3 linked regions of the Acaryochloris sp. CCMEE 5410 genome follow. The main gene of each other region encodes a partner of the protein of the gene in region 2 in a complex. Links are inferred from orthologs where the notes say so. Each region holds a gene or a part of one and is shown on either strand. Other genes may lie near its edges.

Region 1 (4,635 bases), on a different replicon or contig from region 2:
ATAATTGATTAAATTGGCTCAACCCATTTACTTTAATAGGCTTCCTCTAATGGAATAACTTTAAGTCTCGTTTTTCTGTTGCAGTAGAAATAAATTTAGCGTCTTATTATGTCCGTACAGGACTCGAAATCAATATCATGAGTGCATGACATTTCCATCACCCGCCAGAACCATAGCCCTGGGTATATGAATACTGGAGCCACTTGCGATCGCACATGGATATTCCGTTCTAAAAGATCAACATAGTGATGCGATTACAAAGAATCTAGGCAGTCACAGGCCATACCTGTGCCACTACCTCAGTTCTTCCTGATGAGATGCTCTATCCCTTTGATTGCCTATCCAAGCTGCAATACTATCCTGCTCAGTATGCGCTGAATGGCCTAGGGGGTTAACGCATATGACAACACCATTCTCCGAGCATCAGGATAACGATCTATCGCAACATTCACCTGGAATTCAGAAAATATAGCTGAGATGTCTGCATCCGAGAAGAAATGCTTGATGACGGTATAGGTGGCATCATCCTTCAAATACCGTGATTGTAGATGATTGCCTTCAGCATCGTACTGGCCTGTCCAAGATTGAGCACCCGGAAGCTGATCGCAAAACACCACTTGGCCATGCACATGCTGATGCAAGCCACACAAAAAATCTCGCATTCTTGACATCGGCACATGAGCCAACCAATCTACCGCGAGGACAACCTCAAAATCACAAGGGAGATTGGCGAGCTGATAAGCATCAGCCTGCTGATACTGAACTTTGTCAGGGGGAAGTTGCTTAAGGGCCGCCTGATCCAACGTACTTGAGTTGTAATCCGTGGCTAAAACAGAGTGGGTGCAATCATAAATCTGTTCCGTCCAAAAACCAGGGCCACAGGCTATCTCTAGCACTCGTTTGCCCGCCACCAACTGCCTGAGGCGCTCAATGACATCGGCTAATTGAGCCACCCCTTCAGGCTGGTCATAGCCCATAGAGACATCATACTCAGCAGCACGATGGTGATAATACGTCTGCATCTCTTGAATCCGTTTAGATGCGTTAGACATCGGATCACCCTCCACTCAGCCAGAAGCCTCTTGCGATGGAAAGTTAAGCAGCCGTCCTTAGCGATCGACGGATCCCATAATCACGTCAATACTACCCAGAATCGCCACAATATCAGCAACCTTCATGCCTTTGAGCAACTGGGGCAAGACCTGCAAATTGTTGAAATCAGGGGCGCGAATCTTCCATCGCCAAGGGAAGACATTCTCATCGCCAATTAGATAAATGCCAAGTTCACCTTTACCCGTTTCGACTCTGGCATAGAGTTCACCCTCTGGAATTTTGAAGGTGGGGGCAAGCTTCTTACCCAAGAACTGATATTCAAAGGAGTTCCACTCTGATTTGCGGCCTTCCATCATCCGCTTGGCTTCCAAGTTTTCGTAGGGGCCGCCGGGTAGATGTTCAAGGGCTTGCTTAATAATTTTGACGGATTCTCGCATTTCGCGAATCCGCAGATAATAGCGGGCTAGGCAATCTCCTTTGGTTTCCCACTGGACTTCCCAATCGAAGTCGTCATAGCATTCGTAATGATCAACCCGACGCAGATCCCACTTAACGCCTGATCCTCGCAGCATCGGCCCCGATAACCCCCAATTAATCGCATCTTCGCGGCTAATGGTACCCACACCATCAAGACGTCGGATAAAAATGGGGTTGTTCGTAATCAGACGCTCATACTCATCGACTTTGGGCAGAAAGTAATCACAAAAGTCTAGGCATTTGGAGACCCAACCATAGGTGAGGTCAGCCGCAACACCGCCCATACGGAAGTAGTTGTTATTGATGAAGCGCATGCCACTTACGGCTTCAAACAAGTCGTAAATCATTTCCCGTTCCCGGAAAATGTAAAAGAAGGGGGTTTGGGCTCCCACGTCTGCGAGGAAGGGACCCAACCAAAGCAGGTGATTGGCAATCCGATTCAATTCCAGCATAATCACGCGGATGTAGCTGGCACGTTTGGGCACCTTGATATCGGCTAAGCGTTCGGGCGCATTGACCGTGATGGCTTCGTTAAACATGCCTGCCGCATAATCCCAGCGGCTGACATAGGGAACGAACATGATGTTGGAGCGACTCTCGGCAATTTTTTCCATGCCGCGGTGCAAATAGCCAATCACCGGTTCGCAATCGACGACATTCTCACCATCTAGGGTCACCATAAGTCTCAGAACCCCGTGCATGGAAGGGTGCTGAGGGCCCATGTTAATGACCATGGGTTCGGTGCGGGTTTCAATGGTTGGCATATTGCGTAACGGTTCCTTCTGAGAAAACGACTACAACCCAAAAATGGTGGAGCCTGCTGATTTGTAACCGACATCACTCACTAGAGGCAGTCTAGGAGAAGTATGTCCTTATCTATGGTACAGATCTCTAATCCAGGAATTCAAATATTTTTGTGAGAAAGGGCAACGATTCGGAAGTCCACCCGCTGGCCAATCAACCTTCACCCATGATTTTGGGCACTTTGAAATACTCATCTTCCTGGGCTGGTGCACAGGCCAGAATAGACTCTCGATCATCATAGGGAGTCAGATTATCAACGCGGGTGACATTGCTAACGTCAATGGCTCGGGTGGTTGGCTCGACCTCCGCCACATCTAGCTCGCTCAGTTGCTCAAAATAGTCGAGGATATCCCCTAACTGAGTGGTGAACTGTTCTGATTCAGCATCCGTGAGGGATAGGCGGGCCAAATGGGCGACTTTATCGACTTCTGCACGCTCCAGCATGAAGGCATCTCCTGTGTAATGCTAGCTGTGACTTCTACTTCTATAAGAGTGTCCCACAGCGAATGGCAGTTAACTCACTTCATCTTAGCGTGACGCAAATATAGACTACATCAATCACTTCGTCGATATACAGCCTAGATCTGCAGTGTTTACGAGATCACTGACAGCCTTAAGCCTTCAGGGAGCCATACCTCACACATTACGGTTATTTTTAGCAAGAAATAGAGAACTAATTTGTTATTTCAACAAATTGAATAGCCTCAAACCAATAGTGTTATCTCCTATACAATTTTAAATTTTATCCTGATAACTAAGGTTGAGATGGATGACCCTAAGCAGCTGTCAGTTAATTTATTTTAGTCCTGCAAATTAAATTATTTTTATATGTTCAAATAGAAAGCCAAAATGTCTACCCTAAGGGTAAGACAGGCTCTTATCAACTAATTTCTGAGTATCGCAATTGTAGACTGATCACTTCTAAAATCAGTCGGTTATTCCCTATGGGCATCTATCGGTTTTTCTAGTCAGAATTACCGAGTTCTTCACTTATTGGTGTCAAAGTTATACGCAAGTTGGACAAAAAGTCTGGCTTACAAAGACACGATCGCAAACATGAACTTGCCATACTCATTTCATTAGCCAGATCGTTGCCTGTTTTTGTCTATTCCGGGGGGAATCAATTCATGCACATCAATCAGGGGCATCAGGCTTGCCATTGGCCTATTGCGAGGCGATGGGGCTGGTCTCTCAGCTTGGCCTTAGGCCTTAGCCTTATTGCAACGCCAAGTTTATCCCAAACCCTACATACGCCATCTTTAGGCACCAGTGCCTCAACTCTACCTGCTCAATCCAGCACCATCGCTCAGATGGAGACTGAGGTCTTACAACGGATCAATCAAAAACGCCAACATCAAGGTTTACCGGCCTTACAACTCAATCCCAGATTGTCCTTAGTGGCCCGTTCCCATAGCCAGCAAATGGCTCAATATAACTTTTACAGCCATATTGATCCCCAGGGTCGCAACCATCGCCGTCGAGTCGAGGCGTTAGGATTGCGGGCATATCTCATTGGTGAAAATCTGATGAAATGTATTCGATCTTCAGATCCTGTCGGTTTATCCGTCGAAAGCTGGATGAGAAGTCCCGGCCATCGTAAAAATATTTTGCTACCGGAAATGCAGGAGACAGGTGTAGGCATTTGGCGTAAGGGACAAACCTACTATGTCACGCAAATCTATATGGAGCCCAAATAGAGCCAAACGGGCACTCGTCTTATACCTATTTATTCGGCGATATCCTACCTATTATTTGATAGGTTGAAGAAGATGATTTGCGATCGCACCCTTGTCTCTCCAAGCCCTCATTTTTGATGTAGACGGCACCCTGGCGAACACCGAGCGGGATGGACATCGTGTGGCTTTCAACCAAGCCTTCGCAGAGGCCGGATTAGAGTGGCACTGGTCCGTGGAGCAATATGGACAGCTTCTACAAGTAGCGGGGGGCAAAGAGCGCATTCGTCATTATATCCAGCACTTTTGCCCGGATTGGCAGCAGCCCCACGATTTGCAGGGCTTTATTGCCGACCTGCATGCAGCTAAAAATAGCCATTACCAGGCCTTGCTCAGCCAGGGTACAATTCCGCTGCGGCCTGGGGTTGAACGATTGCTGCGGGACGCGAGAGTGGAGGGAATACGGCTTGCGATCGCAACCACCAGCGACCTCCCCAATGTCATCACTCTCCTAGAACAGACCTTGGACAAAACTAGCCTGAGCTGGTTCGAAACCATTGCCGCAGGAGATATGGTCCCAGCCAAAAAGCCAGCTCCCGATATTTACCACTATGCACTCAACCAACTC
Region 2 (5,676 bases):
CCTGCTCCAATGCCAACACCAAGAGCGGCTAGGTGGGGCATGAAGATCATCCCTTGATCTGGCAGGGAGACTCCCGGCTGATAACGGGCTACTTCTTGAACGATGAAGGCGCCTGGAACGACGCTCATTAAGGCGGCATGGCATAGGTGAGCACCCAAAAGCATACCGGATAGGTCGGTCATCCGAACGTTGCCGGCCCACCATTCGTTCTCAAAGTTGCTTAATACGGATGTCGGTAATTCAGTTTGGACGGCTACCTTGCCGCCTCTTCTTCCTCGTACAGATGCGGTCACAACTGTTTTCCTCTTGTCTTAGTTAAAGGTTTAAGAATTAGTTTAGGTGTTCTCCAGGACAGTTAGGATTGCCCGTGGATACAACAGATATGTGTAGTAAGCAGTTGTAGCAAGAACTAAACGATCTAAAGCTTGTGTTAGACGGATTCTAAGCTCAGAAATAGCTGAAACATTTAGGGTGACAGCAGATTGGACTATCATCTCAGTCCATGAGCTGTCACCCTAAAGCCGAGACGAACAAAAAGTTAACGCCTACTAGCAGATCAACTTAGTTTGCCTGAGGAGTTAGGCTAGCTAGGGCACGGGGGATACGACGGAAGTCAAATCCATAAGCACGCAACGCATGGAAGAGATGCCCCTGAAGACAATAGAAAGCCCAATAGTAATGGAAGTTAGAGATCCAAAAACGTGTAGTGTGACCACCATCAGATGCATCTAAGGTTTCTGCAAAATAGGGGGTAACGTTTAGCTTGGCTTCCAATACTGGACCAAAAAGCTCAACGGGAAATACAACGTCGTTTACGGAGCAGAAATAGGCTGCATTAAACCCTGCGAAAGCCAGTCCAGCAAGAGCATAAGCTAGTAGAGCTTCACCAGACTTCACATAAAGCTTATCTGTGTAAGGCCAAGGCTTTACAAGAATATGCCAAATACCACCAGCGATGTAAAGGGAGGAAACAAAGAAATGTCCACCAATTACATCTTCTAGATTGTTGACAAAGTAAGGATTGAATCCAGGAGTAGCCCAGCCGTATTTGAAAAATCTAACTAAGTTCAGACTGGGAGAGATGGCCCGGACTTCACCAGCTACTGGATCGTAAACGCCATGAGTACAAGCCCAAGTTGCAAATAACAAGCAAGCAGCACCTAAGAACAGAAGGTGATGCCCAAGGATACGACCTTGAGTCTCAAAATCATCCCACTCGAAATGAAATCTTTGAGCGCCAGAAAATTCGCTATCAGCTAGGACCTTAGGGCCTTTGGTAACGCCATAGAGAGCACCAGCACCTAAAATTGCAGCAGCAACAAGGTGAATCATTGCGATCGCAAAGTAGGGGTAGGTATCAACAACAGCACCACCAGCTGCAACCCCCCATCCGGCACGAGCTAGCTGGGGAATACAAACTAAATTTTGTTGATAAACGGGTAAGTCGGGGTTAAAACGGGATACTTCAAATAAGGTAAAAGAACCGGCCCAAAAGCACATGGAGGCAATTTGGCCGTTATGGGCAGCTAAGAATTGGCCGCTGTAGTCGGTAAAGCGGGAGTTCGCAGACCACCAGCCGTACTCAACGTCGGTTTGTCCATAAGTTTGCATTGTTAAATAATTTCCTCCTCTGTTATCGGTGCCACCGTAACTTTATTATCAAACTTAATATCAAAAATACTATCAGACCTCGCCTCTTGCTGTCTGTGGTTTCCAGTTTTTCGTCCGTTTTCTGACCGATCAATTTCCGCTTTAGAGTTTCGTCACTCAAGGGATAGGCGATTTTCACCTATTCTCAGAGGTTCCACACTTTTCGAAGCGATGACTCTAGAACCGTAGAGCCAAAGTGTAAAGTAATATTAAGTTAAAGGTATTTCGTTACTTCGTTAACGAATAGTTGAAGTAGTGATTTTATGACTGATTTGTCAGGCAGTGCTTGAAAAATGCGACTCGCGCTGTGGCACTCTACACTAGCTCTCTGTTTCAAGTTGACTTTAGAAAAACACAACTGTCAGACTAAACGTTGACAGAAGCTCAGAGTTTCGCTAGGTTAGAAATCGTCAAAAAAGCGTACAGGCCCCCATCGTCTAGAGGCCTAGGACACCTCCCTTTCACGGAGGCGACAGGGATTCGAATTCCCTTGGGGGTATTCATAAAAATATTTAGCGGCTCTCTGATATCAAGGAGCCGCTAAATATTTTTATACCTTGTCTAGCCCTGTCATCCCTGAGTGCTAAATGAGTTCGGGGGATTTCTTCATCTACCATGGTTGATAACCACGGTAGCAGTCAGGTTCTCCATGAAATTTGTAGAAACTAACGCAAAACTGTTGTTACATTAATAGACGGGGAAGTCTGCAAAAGAATTATTCTTCGCACTATTTGATATCCTCCCAGATGCTGTTCAGTAATTAGCTGCAAGCATTTCAGTTCATTAAACTAGCAAACATTGAGGGCCCTTTCTGCAATGCAGGACCAACAGATAATTAATCCAATTTCTCAATCTCAGATCCCTCAAGAGCTGTCTGAGAATGTGATTTTGTCTTCCGTGAGTGATCTCTACGATTGGGCAAGACTCTCTAGCCTTTGGCCCTTAATGTATGGAACTGCTTGCTGCTTTATTGAAATTGCAGCCATGATCGGCTCCCGATTTGATTTTGATCGCTTTGGCCTGGTTCCTCGTTCTAGCCCACGTCAGGCGGACTTAATCATTACGGCCGGAACCGTAACCATGAAAATGGCCCCTGCTCTTGTTCGCCTCTACGAGCAAATGCCCGATCCGAAATATGTGATTGCGATGGGTGCCTGCACCATCACAGGCGGTATGTTCAGCAGTGACTCTACAACTGCAGTACGCGGGGTTGACAAGCTGATTCCTGTTGATGTCTATTTGCCTGGCTGCCCGCCTCGTCCTGAAGCAGTGATGGATGCCATTGTTAAGTTGCGCAAAAAGATCGCCAATGAGGATGTGCGTGAGCGGGGCAATTTAATGCAGACCCATCGCTATTACAGCACAACCCATCAGATGAAAGTGGTCCCCCCCATTCACACGGGTGTCTATCTGGAGGCTGCTGCGCGTAAATCTCCTGCGGCTGCTTTAGGTGCGGGTGTGGGTGAAGATATGACACCTGCATTGGTGGCTGAAGCTGAGAAGGAAGAAGCCTAATTACTTCCTCCTTGTGGGTAGTGCTTTTCTGAATCTTCCATCCATGCTGATCCCAATGCGGATCAGCAATTCTATTTCAACGAAACGTCATGACCAGTGATCTGGAAACTCAGTTGCAACAGCTTCAAACAGAGGCTGCTGCAGCTATAACCACTGCGGATACCCTAGATGCCTTAGAAACACTGCGGGTGAGCTATTTGGGTAAAAAAGGCCAGCTGTCTCAGATCCTTAAGGGAATGGGCAAGCTGGATGCGTCGGAGCGTCCCAAGATTGGGGGATTAGCTAACCAGGTCAAGGAAGCGCTGCAACAGGGGTTAGAACAAAAAAAATCGGATCTCAATCAGGCTGCTATTGCTGCTCAACTGACTGCAGAGACTCTGGATGTGACTATGCCTGGGACCTACGTTCCTCAAGGGCATATTCACCCCCTGAATAGCACCATCGATAAAGCCTTAGATATCTTTGTGGGCTTGGGGTATACCATTGCCCAAGGGCCTGAGATGGAAACGGACTACTACAACTTTGAAGCCCTAAATACCCCGCCTGATCACCCAGCACGGGATATGCAAGATACGTTTTATCTCCCGGATGGTAATCTGCTCCGCACCCATACTTCTGCGGTTCAGATTCATTACATGGAAGACCACGAACCACCCATTCGGATTGCAGCCCCTGGGCGCTGTTACCGTCGGGATACTGAAGATGCCACCCACGCTGCTGTATTCCACCAGATTGAGATTTTAGCAGTGGATAAGGGGCTGACCTTTACGGATCTCAAAGGCACGATCAAAGTTTTTATTGAGCAAATGTTTGGTGAGGTGCCCATCCGGTTTCGAGCGAGCTATTTTCCTTTTACTGAACCCTCTGCTGAGGTGGATGTGCAGTGGAAGGGCCGATGGCTTGAGGTCTTGGGTTGCGGCATGGTCGATCCCAATGTCCTCAAAAACGTGGGCTATGATCCAGAGGTCTATACTGGGTTTGCTGCAGGCTTCGGGGTGGAGCGATTTGCGATGGTCCTTCACCAGATTGATGATATTCGACGGTTATATACCAGTGATTTGCGTTTCTTGCGTCAATTTTAGGTATGGCTTCTCGGGCTTGATCCTAGATTGAGGGTGGGACGGCTAGAATCTAGGTAGCGGATGTCTTTTCTATGAGGATACTGGAGTGCGATCGCATCCCTCCTTGAAACCATTAGATCCAGATCATCCCTCGGCTCCCCCTTGGCCCACCATGTACGATCTGCCGAGTGAGTATCCCGAGGAGCTGGGTTTGCCGGACGAATTTCATGATTTACAGCCTCAGCTTCTGAGTGCTACCTTCCGGCTGTCGGATGTAGCGCGGGATCAGATTTTTACCGGTACAGATCTCAATGTTTACTATGACTTGCAACATCCCCTCTGGCATAAGCGACCGGACTGGTTTGCCGCAGTGGGCGTTCCCCGCTTTTACAATCAAACGGAACTGCGCTTAAGCTATGTGGTCTGGGACGAGGGCGTCGCGCCTGCGGTGGTGGTGGAGTTGTTGTCTCCAGGAACGGAAAAGGAAGATCTTGGACAAACCACAGCTGCCGAGGGTCAACCGCCCACGAAATGGCAGGTGTATGAACAGATCTTGAAAATTCCTTACTACATAATTTATGACCGCTACAGTGGCAAATTACAGGGATATCAATGGCTTGAGGGTCACTATCAGTCCCTAGACATTCAAAACAAGTGCATACATCTGCCCCAGTTGAGCTTAAGTCTGGGGCTGTGGCAGGGAGATTATGATGGCATTTATTGGGAATGGTTGCGCTGGCTGGATACAGATCACCAATGGATTCCGACTCCCCTAGAGCAAGCTCAGCAGCAGCTCGGTCAAACAGAACAGCAGCTAGAACAAGCCGAGACCAAGGCTGCCCGGTTGGCAGAACAACTACGAGCATTGGGGATTGACCCCGATCAAATTTAGCTGTTTTTTGTTTTTATGATAGTTGCGCCACCAATTGATCAAGCCATTCCCCACCTAAGAGCAGACAACCTAAGAGCTGACCTCTCTACCCCCCTTCAGATCGGTCCCTTTGCTGTAAATAGTCGGGTGTTGCAATCGCCCTTATCGGGGGTTACGGATTTGGTCTTTCGACGGTTGGTGCGACGATATGCCCCCGAATCAATGCTCTATACGGAAATGGTCCACGCTAGCCAGGTCTGCCATGCCCGTGAACTCTCCAAAGTCATGGATGTGGATTTGGATGAGCAGCCGATCAGCGTACAGCTGTTTGATTGCCGTCCTCATTTTCTAGCAGAAGCCGCCCAAATGGCAGTCCAGGAAGGTGCAGACACCATTGATTTAAATATGGGTTGCCCCGTCAATAAGATCACCAAGAAAGGCGGTGGATCTTCGCTGTTGCGGGCTCCAGAAACGGCTGAAGCCATTGTTCGAGCAGTGGTGGCAGCGGTTGATGTGCCTGTGACAGTCAAGACCCGCATTGGCTGGAAAGATGACGAAATCAATATCCTGGAGTTTGCT
Region 3 (4,653 bases), on a different replicon or contig from region 2:
CAAAAGAATAGAAGCCAATTCAAAGGGCAACAAATAATCTGTGAAGAAATGGATGCCAATAGTTTCTACAGAGGAAGCAGGAGGTGTGAGGGCCATATCCACCGGCCAGTTGGTTTGCAGGACCATGGTTGCCAGCAGGGTAAACAGGGCCAAGGACACAAAAGCGGTAGAAACTTTGCGAATCCAGCGTCTGGGTAAGGGTTTAAAGTCTTCTGTTTTATTGACCAACATGATCGCAAACAGAATTAGGACGTTTACCGCACCCACATAGATCAGGATTTGGGCCGCCGATACGAAGTCTGCATTCAGCAAAATGTAGAGACCCGCAATGCTTATAAAGACTGCACCTAGGGTAAACGCTGAGTAAACAATGCTTTCAAAAAGAACCACTCCCAAAGCAGCTCCAAGCATCATGACAGACAAGAGAATGAGGGAGACGAGCTGAACCCCTTCTGCAAGATTCACTGATTAGCCCTCCTTGGTTTCGGGTTGCGGTGTGCTGGCTACAATCTCGGCGGGGGTTTGCCCAGCTCTGGGTGCCATATGGTCCACGTTATGACCATCCATTTCTGATTCTGGTAAGTAAGCAAACTCGCGAATGGGGGTGACCATTGGATCTTGCGTCACTTTGTAGGGTAAACGTCCCATCGCTACGTTATCGAAGTTCAGCTCATGGCGATCGAAGGTCGATAGCTCATACTCTTCGGTGACCGAGAGACAGTTTGTGGGACAGTATTCCACACAGTTGGCACAGAAAATACAGACCCCAAAGTCAATACTGTAGTGCTTGAGCTGCTTCTTCTTGATCTCCTTATTGAATTCCCAATCCACTACGGGCAGATTAATCGGGCATACTCGAACACAGACTTCGCAAGAAATGCACTTGTCAAATTCAAAGTGAATGCGACCGCGAAATCGCTCGGAAGGAATCAGCTTTTCATAGGGATACTGCACCGTAATCGGACGGCGTTTCATATGGTCGAAGGTCACGGCTAGACCTTGGCCAATGTAACGAGCTGCTTGGAAAGATTCTTTTCCGTAACTGGTGACTTGATTCAGAAACTTGAGCATGGATGTTCACTCTCAGATGTCGGCAGATGAAGGCTGGCGTTAGTTTTAAGTTTAGAAAATTTACCTTGTGCCTATCCACCAAAGGCAAAAGGAAACGCTAATTTCAGACCGGCGGTTAGAAGGAGATTCACCAATCCCACAGGCAGTAAAAATTTCCAACCAAAATCTAAAAGCTGGTCAATACGGACGCGAGGAACGGTCCAGCGCAACAAAATAGCTAGGAACAGGAAGAAATAGGCTTTCAGCAGGGTCATTACCAAGCCTAGGCCAGCCGTCACTAACTCAAAAATGGCATTGTTGGGATCGACATTAATCCAGTCCGCAATCATGGTTGCTGGAATAGGAAGGTCCCAACCGCCAAAGTAGAGGACCGCTACCAAAATTGAGGACAGTACGAGGTTGACGTAGGACCCCAAATAGAACAGAGCAAACTTCATGCCTGCATATTCGGTTTGGTAACCGGCGACCAATTCTTCTTCCGCTTCGGGTAAGTCAAAAGGGAGACGCTCACATTCCGCCAAGGCCGCAATCCAGAACAACATAAACCCAATGGGCTGGCGAATAACGTTCCAGCCGAGGATGCCATAGCCTGATTGCTGGTTAACAATGTCAATGGTGCTGAGGCTGTTGGACATCATCACCACAGCCAAGACTGCTAAGGCCAGTGGGATTTCATAGCTGATGGATTGGGCTGCAGCTCGGAGTCCACCCAGCAAAGAGTATTTGTTATTGGAGGAATATCCCGCCATTAGCAGACCGATTGGCGCAATGCTAGATAAGGCAATCCAGAAAAAGATGCCAATCCCTAGGTCTGTAATCAGAATGTTCTGACCAAACGGGACAATCAAATAGGAGAAAAAGACAGGGATGACGACCAGGATGGGACCTAACGTAAAAAGCCAGGGGTCGGTATTGGCTGGCACAATGTCTTCTTTAAAGACGAGTTTGATGCCGTCTGCCACTGGCGCTAGGATGCCCAGCGGTCCGATATATTCGGGGCCAATCCGTTGCTGAGCCGCCGCTGAAATTTTTCGTTCTAGCCAAACCGAAACCAGGACTCCCACCGTTGCGCCGATAATCATCAACAACATGGGGATCGGAAGCCAAATGGTTTTGGCGACACCGGGGGTTAACCCCAATTCCATTAAAGTTTCAACAAAGCGTTGTTCAAGATCAATACCTGGGTTCATTGCCGCCCATTCTTACTGAATTTATGATTTGTAAAGTTTCTTGATGCCTAAACCAGTATATACGCCTAGGCGAGTTTCTAGGAGAATAACTTCATGCTCCGACATCCATTTCCCTAAGGGTTGAAGGAAAGGATTGATTCTAGTCTATGTCTGTTCTAACGGCTCTCTGGCGGGATATAAGCAAGACTATGGTCGCCGATATAAACCTGGCTGGGGCGATAAATTCGGTTCGTTTCCAACTGTTCTCGCCAGTGGGCTAACCAGCCAGCCACTCTTGCGATCGCAAAGATAGGGGTAAATAAATCTGTGGGAATTCCCAGTTTTTGGTAAACCAGCCCGGAGTAAAAATCAACATTGGGATAAATCCCTTTACTCCCCAGTTTTTCGGCCACTGCTTTTTCCAACGCTAGGGCAATTTCATAGGAGGGATCGCCGCCGGTTTTGTCAAACAATTGTTCGGCTAATTTCTGTAAGATCTTTGCTCTGGGATCCTTCACTTTATAAACTCGATGCCCAAATCCCATAATTTTAGATTTGGTGGTGAGCTTCTCTTCTAAGAAAGGCTGGACATTCTCCACTGAGCCGATCTCTGCCAGCATGGTGATCACTTCCTCGTTGGCTCCACCATGTAAAGGCCCGGCTAAGGTGCCCACGGCTGAAGCCACAATGGCATAGGGATCGGTGAGGGTGGAGGCGGTGACCCGAGCCGAGAAGGTTGAGGCATTCATTGTATGCTCGGCATGCAGGATCAAGCAGGTGTCAAAGATTTGGGCTAAAAAGGGATCCGGCTCCTGCTCATTCATCATGTAGAGGAAGTTGGCGGCATAGCTCAAATCATCCCGAGGTCGTACCGGGTCATTGCCTTTGCGAATATGCTCAAAGGCTGCCACCATCGTTGGGATTTTTGCCAGTAATCGCACCACGGCCCGACGAATATAAGTGGGATCATCTAAAGCCCGGCGAGAATAGAACAGGCCTAAAGCTGCGGCTGACGCCTGGAGGGCATCCATCGGGTGACCGCTTTCGGGAAAACACTTCATCATGTCCCGGATGCGATATTTGATGCGGCGATGGTGGGTGATTTCTTCTTGGAAGGCGTCTAGATCATCTGATTTGGGAAATTCCCCCCAAATCAATAGATAGGCCGTTTCCAGGAAGCTGCTGTTGTCTGCGAGGGCTTCAATGGGAACACCGCGATACTCCAACTGACCGATTTGGCCATTCACAAAGCTGACCTGGGATTGAGCAGCAGGAATCCCTTCTAAACCGGGTTGAAATTCACAAGCGACCATAGTGTCTCTCAAATGAAGGTGGATAGATCGCCGACCGCCTGGAAGCACTGAGGGGGAGCTGGGCAGAGCGAAGGAGGGTATGGGTTCTAAAACAGCAATTTTGGAGCAGTCAACCAAAACAGGGTGCTTTGCCCTACAGGGTTGTGGTGCTCAGGCAGGAGTAGTCCAATCATACCAGCCTTCTTCAAAACCAGTTGCCGACGGGGTTGCCCCCAGACTAAAATCTCCGCCCATGTGCTCAAATTCGGTTCATGTCCGACCAAGGCTAAACGAGTCAAACCTTGGTTTCGCCAGTTCTGTAACCATTGGAGCCACTCTTGCCAGTTGCCGTCGGGACGTAATAAATCAGAGATATGGATAGTCGTGACTAGCCCTTGGTGTTGAAGAATCTCGGCAGTCTGATAGGCGCGTACTAGGGAACTGGTCTGCAAGTCATCAAACTGGAGGCCCAGCTCCTGCAAACGCTGGGCCACTTTCTGGGTTTTCTGTCGACCTTTAGCGGTTAAGGCCCGCTGCGGATCGGGGAGATGGGGCTGTCGCTCTTCGGCAATTCCATGACGAATGAGATAGAGCTTCAGGGGCTGTGCCATTAGGTCCAGTCTTCTTTTTATTCGTCCGTACGGTGTAAATTTTCTGAGTGGCGTGGATTTCGCGGGTCTTCTCAAAAGTTGGTCTTCGGTGACATCCCATTTTCGAGTAATTTATCCAGATCCTTTTGGATGTCTCGACTCCCTGGAAATCCGGCATAGCGAATGCGGAGTCGGGCCAGCTCAGCCCAATTTAGCGCATTAGGCTCTTCCCGTAGCAGGCGATTCAGAGTGTTGCGATCGCGATCTTGTTGCGGATGACGTTGATCCTTAAGACTATTCTCTGGTGGCATAGGATATCAACCGAATATGACCAATGAAGGATTTAAGTTTACCAGTGCCCTAGTGGGGCCTTCCCGGATCTTAAAAAAATAATTCGGAACGCTGGATCCCGGATGAAGCAGCTTAGACTAATTTACTTCTAGCAACCCCTGTGGCAAGCGACTCAAGTTCTGCTGCATTTCGATAGTCCTACCCCCAACGTGGAATTTGATATGACGTCCCAACCTAGCC

The links. Proteins that work in one complex are often made in the same cells at the same time.
Region 1: the proteins of ON05_RS26515 (region 2) and ON05_RS18550 are in contact, whole or in part, in a cryo-EM structure (PDB 6KHJ), measured with the Thermosynechococcus vestitus proteins. The link is inferred for Acaryochloris sp. CCMEE 5410 from one-to-one orthologs. Residues at the interface, in WP_011056552.1 of Thermosynechococcus vestitus: Leu46, Met47, Tyr48, Thr50, Ala51, Cys52, Phe54, Ile55, Glu56, Ala58, Ala59, Ile61, Gly62, Ser63, Arg64, Phe65, Asn76, Pro78, Thr89, Thr91, Lys93, Met94, Ala97, Leu101, Met123, Phe124, Ser126, Asp127, Ser128, Tyr129; in WP_011057128.1 of Thermosynechococcus vestitus: Pro17, His18, His19, Pro20, Ser21, Met22, Val25, Arg27, Met29, Thr31, Ile38, Asp39, Cys40, Glu41, Pro42, Val43, Ile44, Gly45, Tyr46, Leu47, His48, Arg49, Gly50, Met51, Lys53, Ile54, Asn57, Arg58, Pro65, Tyr66.
Region 3: the proteins of ON05_RS26515 (region 2) and nuoH are in contact, whole or in part, in a crystal structure (PDB 6Y11), measured with the Thermus thermophilus proteins. The link is inferred for Acaryochloris sp. CCMEE 5410 from one-to-one orthologs. Residues at the interface, in WP_096411117.1 of Thermus thermophilus: Arg16, Glu17, Gly18, Leu24, Leu27, Val28, Trp30, Gly31, Arg32, Asn34, Ser35, Trp37, Thr54, Asp55, Ala56, Asp59, Ala61, Arg62, Phe63, Gly64, Glu66, Val67, Phe68, Arg69, Ala70, Ser71, Arg73, Gln74, Ala75, Asp76; in WP_096411122.1 of Thermus thermophilus: Arg36, Val44, Arg45, Met46, Gly47, Pro48, Asn49, Arg50, Val51, Leu57, Gln58, Ala61, Asp62, Ile64, Lys65, Ile67, Phe68, Lys69, Glu70, Ile72, Val74, Glu223, Ala224, Glu225, His233, Thr234, Glu235, Tyr236, Ser237, Trp241.

Annotation. Positions count from the first base shown.
Region 1 is NZ_AFEJ02000001.1:4,015,461-4,020,095, reverse strand. Bases 203-3,133 are described here. They hold ON05_RS18550 (NAD(P)H-quinone oxidoreductase subunit H), read right to left. Parts: upstream 2,295-3,133; coding sequence 1,110-2,294; downstream 203-1,109. Other genes in these bases: gatC (Asp-tRNA(Asn)/Glu-tRNA(Gln) amidotransferase subunit GatC), read right to left, coding at 2,488-2,778; ON05_RS18555 (bifunctional 2-polyprenyl-6-hydroxyphenol methylase/3-demethylubiquinol 3-O-methyltransferase UbiG), read right to left, coding at 384-1,052. Also shown: ON05_RS18540 (CAP domain-containing protein), read left to right, coding at 3,462-4,031; ON05_RS18535 (HAD family hydrolase), read left to right, coding at 4,123-4,635.
Region 2 is NZ_AFEJ02000002.1:1,222,213-1,227,888, forward strand. The notes cover bases 1,523-4,315. They hold ON05_RS26515 (NADH dehydrogenase subunit K), read left to right. Parts: upstream 1,523-2,466; coding sequence 2,467-3,165; downstream 3,166-4,315. Other genes in these bases: ON05_RS26505 (chlorophyll a/b binding light-harvesting protein), read right to left, coding at 1,523-1,611; pheS (phenylalanine--tRNA ligase subunit alpha), read left to right, coding at 3,255-4,247. In the rest of the region: ON05_RS26500 (high light inducible protein), read right to left, coding at 1-293; more of ON05_RS26505, read right to left, coding at 562-1,522; ON05_RS26525 (Uma2 family endonuclease), read left to right, coding at 4,333-5,118; tRNA dihydrouridine synthase DusB, read left to right, coding at 5,134-5,676. UniProt on the Escherichia coli protein: NDH-1 shuttles electrons from NADH, via FMN and iron-sulfur (Fe-S) centers, to quinones in the respiratory chain. The immediate electron acceptor for the enzyme in this species is ubiquinone.
Region 3 is NZ_AFEJ02000001.1:2,661,815-2,666,467, reverse strand. The notes cover bases 203-3,151. They hold nuoH (NADH-quinone oxidoreductase subunit NuoH), read right to left. Parts: upstream 2,262-3,151; coding sequence 1,143-2,261; downstream 203-1,142. Other genes in these bases: ON05_RS12180 (citrate synthase), read right to left, coding at 2,417-3,151; ndhI (NAD(P)H-quinone oxidoreductase subunit I), read right to left, coding at 469-1,071; ON05_RS12195 (NADH-quinone oxidoreductase subunit J), read right to left, coding at 203-465. In the rest of the region: more of ON05_RS12195, read right to left, coding at 1-202; more of ON05_RS12180, read right to left, coding at 3,152-3,553; phosphohistidine phosphatase SixA, read right to left, coding at 3,640-4,143; ON05_RS12170 (DUF3288 family protein), read right to left, coding at 4,215-4,433; ON05_RS12165 (phosphoserine transaminase), read left to right, coding at 4,635-4,653. UniProt on the Escherichia coli protein: NDH-1 shuttles electrons from NADH, via FMN and iron-sulfur (Fe-S) centers, to quinones in the respiratory chain. The immediate electron acceptor for the enzyme in this species is believed to be ubiquinone.